One region of the Streptomyces sp. NPDC001480 genome, then DNA from elsewhere that is predicted to be linked to it. Evidence: riboswitches for the same ligand, from Rfam matches in the RefSeq annotation. Region 1 holds a riboswitch; the other holds the start of a gene.
What was found. Region 1 has a riboswitch for cobalamin ahead of ACFY01_RS07565 (cobalamin biosynthesis protein). Riboswitches for the same ligand answer to the same signal wherever they lie in the genome.
Positions count from the first base shown of each region.

Region 2: another riboswitch for cobalamin. It lies ahead of ACFY01_RS27335 (ribonucleoside-diphosphate reductase subunit alpha); the one in region 1 lies ahead of ACFY01_RS07565 (cobalamin biosynthesis protein).

Region 1 is NZ_JBIAVX010000003.1:60,127-64,252, forward strand. Features, by position in the region: gene ACFY01_RS07550 (lysozyme) at 1-329, shown strand, start outside; gene ACFY01_RS07555 (anion permease) at 483-1,730, shown strand; gene ACFY01_RS07560 (hypothetical protein) at 1,767-1,994, shown strand; cobalamin riboswitch at 2,134-2,274, shown strand; gene ACFY01_RS07565 (cobalamin biosynthesis protein) at 2,375-3,316, shown strand; gene ACFY01_RS07570 (cobyric acid synthase) at 3,313-4,126, shown strand, end outside.
Region 2 is NZ_JBIAVX010000011.1:154,526-158,651, reverse strand. Features, by position in the region: gene mctP (monocarboxylate uptake permease MctP) at 1-1,018, shown strand, start outside; gene ACFY01_RS27340 (GNAT family N-acetyltransferase) at 1,103-1,609, shown strand; cobalamin riboswitch at 1,655-1,787, shown strand; gene ACFY01_RS27335 (ribonucleoside-diphosphate reductase subunit alpha) at 1,911-4,126, shown strand, end outside.

The sequences.
Region 1 (4,126 bases):
ACGACAGCGGGCACAGGTGCTACGGCCTGAGCAAGGCGAAGATGGTCGACTGGATCCAGGACTTCAGCGACGAGATGAAACGGGAGACCGGCCGCCGCCCGGTGATCTACACCACCGCACACTGGTGGAACGACTGCACCGGCCGCAGCCACGCCTTCGCCGACCACGCGCTGTGGCTCGCCCGTCACTCAGGGGACCCCGGCGCCCTGCCGGCGGGGTGGTCGTACTGGACCTTCTGGCAGTACGACAACAGCGGCAGCCTGCCGGGTGACCAGAATCTCTTCCACGGCTCCCCGGCCGGGCTGAAGTCCTTCGCGAGGGGCGACTAGCCAAGGGGCGCCCGGGGCGTTCGGCACCACCGGACGGGAGCGGAACACTCACCTCCGGATCCGGCACCACGATTACCGCCCCAGTTCATCTTCCGTTCACCCAGATTGCTTACGTTCCACCAGCCAATGACGCTCGAAAGAATGCCTGGGTAAATGGAAAGCTTCTCGCTGATCCTCGCGATCGTGGTCGTGACCGCGCTCGCGTTCGATTTCACGAACGGTTTCCACGACACCGCCAACGCGATGGCCACCACCATCTCGACCGGCGCGCTCAAGCCCAAGGTCGCGGTGGCCATGTCCGCCGTGCTCAACCTTGTGGGTGCCTTCCTCTCCGTGGAGGTCGCCAACACGATCTCCAAGGGGCTCGTCGACGAGAACGGCATACGTCCCGAGGTCATCTTCGCCGCCCTGGTCGGCGCGATCCTCTGGAACCTGCTCACCTGGCTGGTGGGGCTGCCCTCCAGTTCCTCGCACGCCCTCATGGGCGGCCTGATCGGCGCCACCGTCGCCTCCGCGGGCTTCGGTGCCGTCCACGGTGACGTCCTCGTCACCAAGGTGCTGCTCCCGGCGGTCGCCGCGCCGGTCGTCGCAGGGCTGGCGGCGATGCTCGCCACTCGGTTCTCCTACGGCATCGGCAAGAACGCCGAGGGCGAGGCCACCCGCAAGGGTTACCGCGCCGGCCAGATCGCCTCGGCCGGTCTGGTCTCCCTCGCCCACGGCACCAACGACGCGCAGAAGACGATGGGCATCATCACGCTCGCGCTGATCGCCGGCGGCTCCATCGCCCCCGGCTCCAACCCTCCCACCTGGGTGATCCTCTCCGCGGGCATGGCCATCGCGCTCGGCACCTACATCGGCGGCTGGCGCATCATCCGCACCATGGGCAAGGGCCTGACCGAACTGGAGCCGCAGCAGGGCTTCGCGGCCCAGACGAGCGCCGCCACCGCCATCCTCGCCTCCTCCCACCTCGGCTTCTCCCTCTCCACCACCCACGTCGTCTCCGGCTCCGTGATGGGCGCGGGCCTGGGCCGCAAGGGCGGAGTGGTCCGCTGGTCCACGGCGACCCGGATGTTCGTCGCCTGGGCGCTGACCCTCCCGGCCGCCGCGCTGGTCGGCGCGCTCGCCGAGACGGTCACGGACCTCGGCGACTGGGGCACCGCGCTGGTGGCGGTCTTCCTGGTGGCCTCCAGCGCCGCGATCTGGAAGCTCTCCCGCCGCGAGGTGGTCGACGCGACCAACGTCAACGAGACCGAGGAGCCGGCCGGCGTGGTCACCACCGCGATCGCCGTCGTCACCCCGCCCCCGGTGGGTGTGGTGGCCGAGGACCTGTCGGCCACGATCCCGTCCCCGGCGGCACCCGTCGCCGCCGACCCGGCGACCCCGCCGGCCGCCGCCGTCTGATCCCGGGCACCCGGACACCAAGAAAGCAGCTCTGTTATGAAGATCGACTGGGCAGCCCTCGGCTCCGTCTTCGGCGTCAGCCTCGCGGTCACCGTCGGCCTGGTGGCCCTCTTCACCCTGGGCGTCCAGGGTCTGGCACGACGCGAACGCGCCGTCGCGCAGGGCGACTCGGCGGCCGCGGCCGTCGCCGGCGCGTACGTGTGCTTCGCGGCATGCGCGGCGGCGGTGGCCTACGGGATCTACCTGATCATGCACAAGGCCTGACCGAGGCCTCGAACAGGCTCCTTCCCGAAGACTTCGAAGTCTTCGGGAAGGAGCCTTTCGCATGCCGCCCCACCACCACCCGGGCTTCGATGTGGGCCTCAGCACACTCTCCCCGTGCAGGTCAACGGCAAGTTGACGGCCCTTCCGGGGCCGTGGTGGACTTCCGGGGCCATGTACGGCGGCAAGGGAGGAAGCCGGTGTGAATCCGGCGCGGTCCCGCCACTGTCACCGGGGTAGGTAGCCCCGGGAGCCAGGAACTCCCACCGCCGGTCTCGTCGAACCAGGGCGCGGACACCCTGAGTGAGGACATATCGCCATGCTCGCCTGCCGTTCGAGGTACAGCACCAGACCGCTGCCCGCGCCCACGGCCGGCTGAGCCGATGCGTGCCGATCGCGTCTTCGCGTACGGCGCCGCCGCCGGCCTCCTCGGTGACCAGCTGCTCGGTGATCCGCGGCGCGGGCATCCGGTGGCCGCGTTCGGGCGGGCCGCCGGTGCCGTGGAGCGGGTGCTGTGGCGGGACCACCGGGGCTGGGGCGCCCTGCACACCGCGGTGTGCGTGGGCGGTGCCGTCGGCCTGGGTGCCGTCGCCGCCGCGGCCGTACGCCCCTCCCGTGCCGCGTCCGTCGCGCTGACCGCCGCCGCCACCTGGGCCGTCGTGGGCGGAACCTCCCTCGCACGCGAGGCCCGTGGCATCGGGCGTGCCCTCCAGGCAGGGGACGTCGAGGCTGCCCGGGCGCGGCTGCCGCACCTGTGCGGCAGGGACCCGCAGGCGCTGGACGCCGACGGGATCGCCCGGGCCGTCGTGGAGTCCGTGGCCGAGAACACCTCCGACGCGGTGGTGGGCGCCCTGGTGTGGGGAGCCGTGGGCGGGGTGCCCGGGCTGCTCGGCTTCCGGGCCGTCAACACCCTCGACGCCATGGTCGGGCACAAGTCGCCCCGGTACCGGCGGTACGGGTGGGCCTCGGCCCGGCTCGACGACCTCGTGGGCTGGCCGGGGGCGCGGTTGACCGCCGTACTGGCCGCCGCGGCCGGGGACGACCGCCGTGGTGCCGTACGGGCCTGGCGGGCCGACGCGGACCGGCATCCGAGCCCGAACGCCGGGCCCGTGGAGGCCTCGTTCGCGGGCGCGCTCGGCGTGCGGCTGGGCGGGACGCTGTCGTACGGCGGGCGGGTTGAACACCGCCCGGTGCTGAACCAGGGGGGACGCACCGTCACCGTCCCCGACATCGAACGGGCCGTACGGCTCTCCAAGCGCGTCGGCCTGCTCGCGCTCGGCGTCGGCGTCGCCGCGCGCGCCGTTGTGAAGGGACGTGGGAAATGAGCGGGGGTCTCCTCGTCGCCGGCACCACCTCCGACGCGGGCAAGAGCGTCGTCACGGCCGGGATCTGCCGCTGGCTGGTGCGGCAGGGCGTCAAGGTCGCGCCGTTCAAGGCACAGAACATGTCCCTCAACTCGTTCGTGACGCGCCAGGGCGCGGAGATCGGGCGGGCGCAGGCCATGCAGGCGCAGGCCTGCCGCGTCGAGCCGACCGCGCTGATGAACCCCGTGCTGCTCAAGCCCGGTGGGGAGCAGAGCAGCCAAGTGGTGCTGCTGGGCAAGCCGGTGGGCGAGCTGAGCGCGCGCGGCTACCACGGGGGGCGGCAGCAGAAGCTGCTGGGGACCGTGCTGGACTGCCTCGCCGAGTTGCGGGGCACGTATGACGCGGTGATCTGTGAGGGCGCCGGTTCGCCCGCCGAGATCAATCTGCGGCGGACCGACATCGTGAACATGGGGATCGCGAGGAACGCGCGGCTGCCCGTGCTCGTCGTCGGCGACATCGACCGCGGGGGCGTCTTCGCCTCCTTCTTCGGGACCGTCGCCCTGCTCTCCCGCGAGGACCAGGAACTCGTCGCCGGGTTCCTCGTCAACAAGTTCCGCGGCGACGTCTCCCTGCTGGAGCCCGGCCTCGACATGCTGCACGGTCTCACCGGACGGCACACGTACGGCGTGCTGCCCTTCCGGCACGGGCTCGGCATCGACGAGGAGGACGGGCTGCGGGTGTCGCTGCGGGGGACGGTCCGCGAGTCGAACACCGCGCCGCCGGTCGGCGAGGACGTGCTGCGGGTCGCCGTGTGCGCGATCCCGCTGATGT
Region 2 (4,126 bases), on a different contig from region 1:
GATCTACATCGTCATCGCCGTCGCGATCATCTACATCCCGATCAAGCTGGGCGGGTTCGACGACGTCTTCGCCAAGGCGGGCCACGCGTTCAGCCAGGTCAACCCGGCGACCGGGAAGCCGCGCGGCGCGCTCGTGCCGGCGGAGGCGGGCCAGTGGACGTACGCCACGCTGGCGTTGGGCTCGGCGCTGGCGCTGTTCATGTACCCGCACTCGATCACCGCGACCCTGTCCTCGCGCAGCCGTGAGGTGATCCGCCGCAACACCACGATCCTGCCGCTGTACTCCCTGATGCTGGGCCTGCTGGCGCTGCTGGGCTTCATGGCGATCGCGGCCGGGGTGAAGGTCACCAACGGTCAGCTGGCGATCCCGCAGCTGTTCGAGGACATGTTCCCGGACTGGTTCGCGGGCGTGGCCTTCGCGGCGATCGGCATCGGCGCGCTGGTGCCGGCGGCGATCATGTCGATCGCGGCGGCCAACCTCTTCACCCGCAACATCTACAAGGACTTCATCAAGCCGGACGCCACGCCGAAGGAGGAGACCCGGGTCTCCAAGATCGTGTCGCTGCTGGTGAAGGTGGGCGCGCTGGTCTTCGTCCTGACCATGGACAAGACGGTCGCCATCAACTTCCAGCTGCTCGGCGGCATCTGGATCCTCCAGACCTTCCCGGCGCTGGTCGGCGGCCTGTTCACCCGCTGGTTCCACCGCTGGGCCCTGCTGGCCGGCTGGGCGGTCGGCATGGTGTACGGCACGTTCGCCGCGTACGGGGTGGCCTCGCCGACGCAAGCACACTTCGGCGGCTCGGCGAAGGAGATCCCCGGTATCGGTGAGATCGGCTACATCGGCCTCACGGCGTTCGTCCTGAACGTCGTGGTGACGGTGGTCCTGACCTTCGTCCTGAAGGCGGCGAAGGCCCCCGAGGGCGTCGACGAGACCAAGCCGGAGGACTACACGGCGGACGCGGGCGACCCCGGCGTCGAGGTGGAACTGCCCCCGGCGACGGCCGGAGCCTCCCACTAGAGGAGGCCCCAGCAGGCAGGGCTGCGGCGGGCCGTCGGGAAATCCGGCGGCCCGCCGTCTGGTGCGTGGGGCACACTGCGGGCCATGGACATCCAGATCCGTGAAGTGGAACCCGACGAGTACGCGGCTCTCGGCGAACTGACCGCCCGCGCCTACCTCGACGACGGCCTCCTCGACTTCGGGGAGAGCGACTGGTACCTCGGTGAGCTCAGAGACGTGGCCAAGCGAGCGGCGGCCGCCGACGTGCTGGTCGCGGTGGCGGACGGAAACGTACTCGGCGGGGTCACTTTCGTACCCTCCGGCGGGCCCATGGCCGACATCGCCGGACCGGGAGAGGCCGAGATACGGATGCTCGCGGTCGCTCGGGCGGCGCGCGGCCGGGGTGCCGGCGAGGCCCTCGTCCGTGCCTGCGTGGACCGTGCGCGGGCCGCGGAGGGGTGTGTACGGGTCGTCCTGTCGACCCAGCGCACCATGCGCGCCGCCCATCGCATCTACGAACGACTCGGCTTCGTCCGCAGCCCCGGGCGGGACTGGAACCCGATCCCGGACCTCGACGACATCACTCTCCTCACCTACGAGCTGACGCTCTGAAACCGCCCCGACACAACATCTGGGGGTGGCGTGACGGGCGAGCACAAGATGTATGCTCATGCTCGTTGTCGCCGCAGGGGAATCCGGTGCGAATCCGGAACTGTCCCGCAACGGTGTACTTGTGCATGTCTGTGCACAGGAGTCAGTCCGAGGACCTGCCGACAGCGCGCCCCGGCCGTCCGGCCCGGGTGCCTTGACGTCCGGGCCTCGTGGAGTGGGCCGGTGGACGCGACGCCGTGCGCGCTCGTGTGCTGCCCCCTGCCCTCCGCCAGGCCCCCTGCCGAGCGAGGGAGTGCCCCACGTGACCATCGCGCCAGCCGACCCGGCTTCAGCCATCCCGGCGACCGAGGCGACCCCGGTGGAGTCCGACGGTCCCGGTACCGCGCTGTTGCGGACCCTGACCGAGCTGACCGCCGACCTGCCCGACGCCGACCCCGGCCGGGTGGCCGCCGCCGCGTTGCGCGGCCGGTCCGCCCGCGCCGACGAGGCGGAACTGCGCGAACTGGCCACGGAGGCGGCCGCCGGCCTGATCTCCGAGGACCCGGCCTACTCCAGGCTGGCCGCCCGGCTGCTGACCATCAGCATCGCCGCGGAGGCCGCCTCCCAGGGCGTCACCTCGTTCACCGGGTCCGTGGCCGTCGGCCACCGCGAGGGCCTCATCGCCGACCGCACCGCCGACTTCGTACGGCTGCACGCGGCCCGCCTGGACGCGCTGATCGACACCGGCGCCGACGACCGCTTCGGCTACTTCGGCCTGCGCACCCTGCACAGCCGCTACCTCCTGCGGCACCCCCTCACCCGCAAGGTCGTCGAGACGCCCCAGCACTTCCTGCTGCGGGTGGCGAGCGGCCTCGCCGAGGACGACACAGCCCGCTCGGTCGACGAAGTGGCCGCGCTCTACGGCCTGATGAGCCGCCTCGACTACCTGCCCTCCTCCCCCACCCTGTTCAACTCCGGCACCCGGCACCCCCAGATGTCGTCCTGCTACCTCCTCGACTCCCCCAAGGACGAGCTGGACTCCATCTACGACCGCTACCACCAGGTCGCCCGGCTCTCCAAGCACGCCGGCGGCATCGGTCTGTCGTACAGCCGGATCCGTTCGCGCGGCTCCCTCATCCGCGGCACCAACGGGCACTCCAACGGCATCGTGCCGTTCCTCAAGACCCTCGACGCGTCCGTGGCGGCCGTGAACCAGGGCGGCCGGCGCAAGGGTGCCGCCGCGGTCTACCTGGAGACCTGGCACTCCGACATCGAGGAGTTCCTGGAGCTGCGCGACAACACCGGCGAGGACGCCCGCCGTACGCACAACCTCAATCTCGCGCACTGGATCCCGGACGAGTTCATGCGCCGCGTGAACGCCGACGAGCAGTGGTCCCTGTTCTCCCCGGCCGACGTGCCCGAGCTGGTCGACCTGTGGGGCGAGGAGTTCGACGCGGCGTACCGCAAGGCCGAGGCCGAGGGGCTCGCGAAGAAGACCATCCCGGCCCGTGACCTGTACGGCCGTATGATGCGCACCCTCGCGCAGACCGGCAACGGCTGGATGACCTTCAAGGACGCCGCCAACCGCACCGCGAACCAGACGGCCGAGCCGGGTCACGTCGTGCACTCCTCGAACCTGTGCACGGAGATCCTGGAGGTCACGGACGACGGGGAGACCGCGGTCTGCAACCTGGGTTCGGTCAACCTCGGCGCCTTCGTCGACACCGCGACCGGCGACATCGACTGGGAGCGGCTGGACGACACCGTCCGTACCGCCGTCACCTTCCTCGACCGCGTCGTCGACATCAACTTCTACCCGACCGAGCAGGCCGGCCGCTCCAACGCCAAGTGGCGTCCGGTGGGCCTCGGCGCGATGGGTCTCCAGGACGTCTTCTTCAAGCTGCGGCTGCCCTTCGACTCGCCGGAGGCGAAGGCGCTGTCCACGCGTATCGCCGAGCGCGTCATGCTCGCCGCGTACGAGGCCTCCGCCGACCTCGCCGAGCGCAACGGCCCGCTGCCGGCCTGGGAGAAGACGCGTACGGCCCGGGGCGTGCTGCACCCCGACCACTACGGCGTCGGGTTCACCTGGCCGGAGCGCTGGGCGGCGCTGCGCGAGCGCGTCGCGACGACCGGCATGCGCAACTCGCTGCTGCTGGCCATCGCCCCCACCGCCACCATCGCCTCGATCGCCGGCGTCTACGAGTGCATCGAGCCGCAGGTGTCCAACCTGTTCAAGCGCGAGACGCTGTCCGGCGAGTTCCTCCAGGTCAACTCGTACCTGGTGAAGGACCTCAAGGAGCTCGGCGTCTGGGACGCCCGCACCCGTGAGGCGCTGCGCGACGCGAACGGCTCGGTGCAGGACTTCGCCTGGATCCCGGCCGACGTACGGGCGCTGTACCGCACGGCCTGGGAGATCCCGCAGCGCGGCCTGATCGACATGGCCGCCGCCCGCACCCCGTTCCTGGACCAGTCCCAGTCCCTGAACCTGTTCTTGGAGACGCCGACCATCGGCAAGCTCTCCTCGATGTACGCGTACGC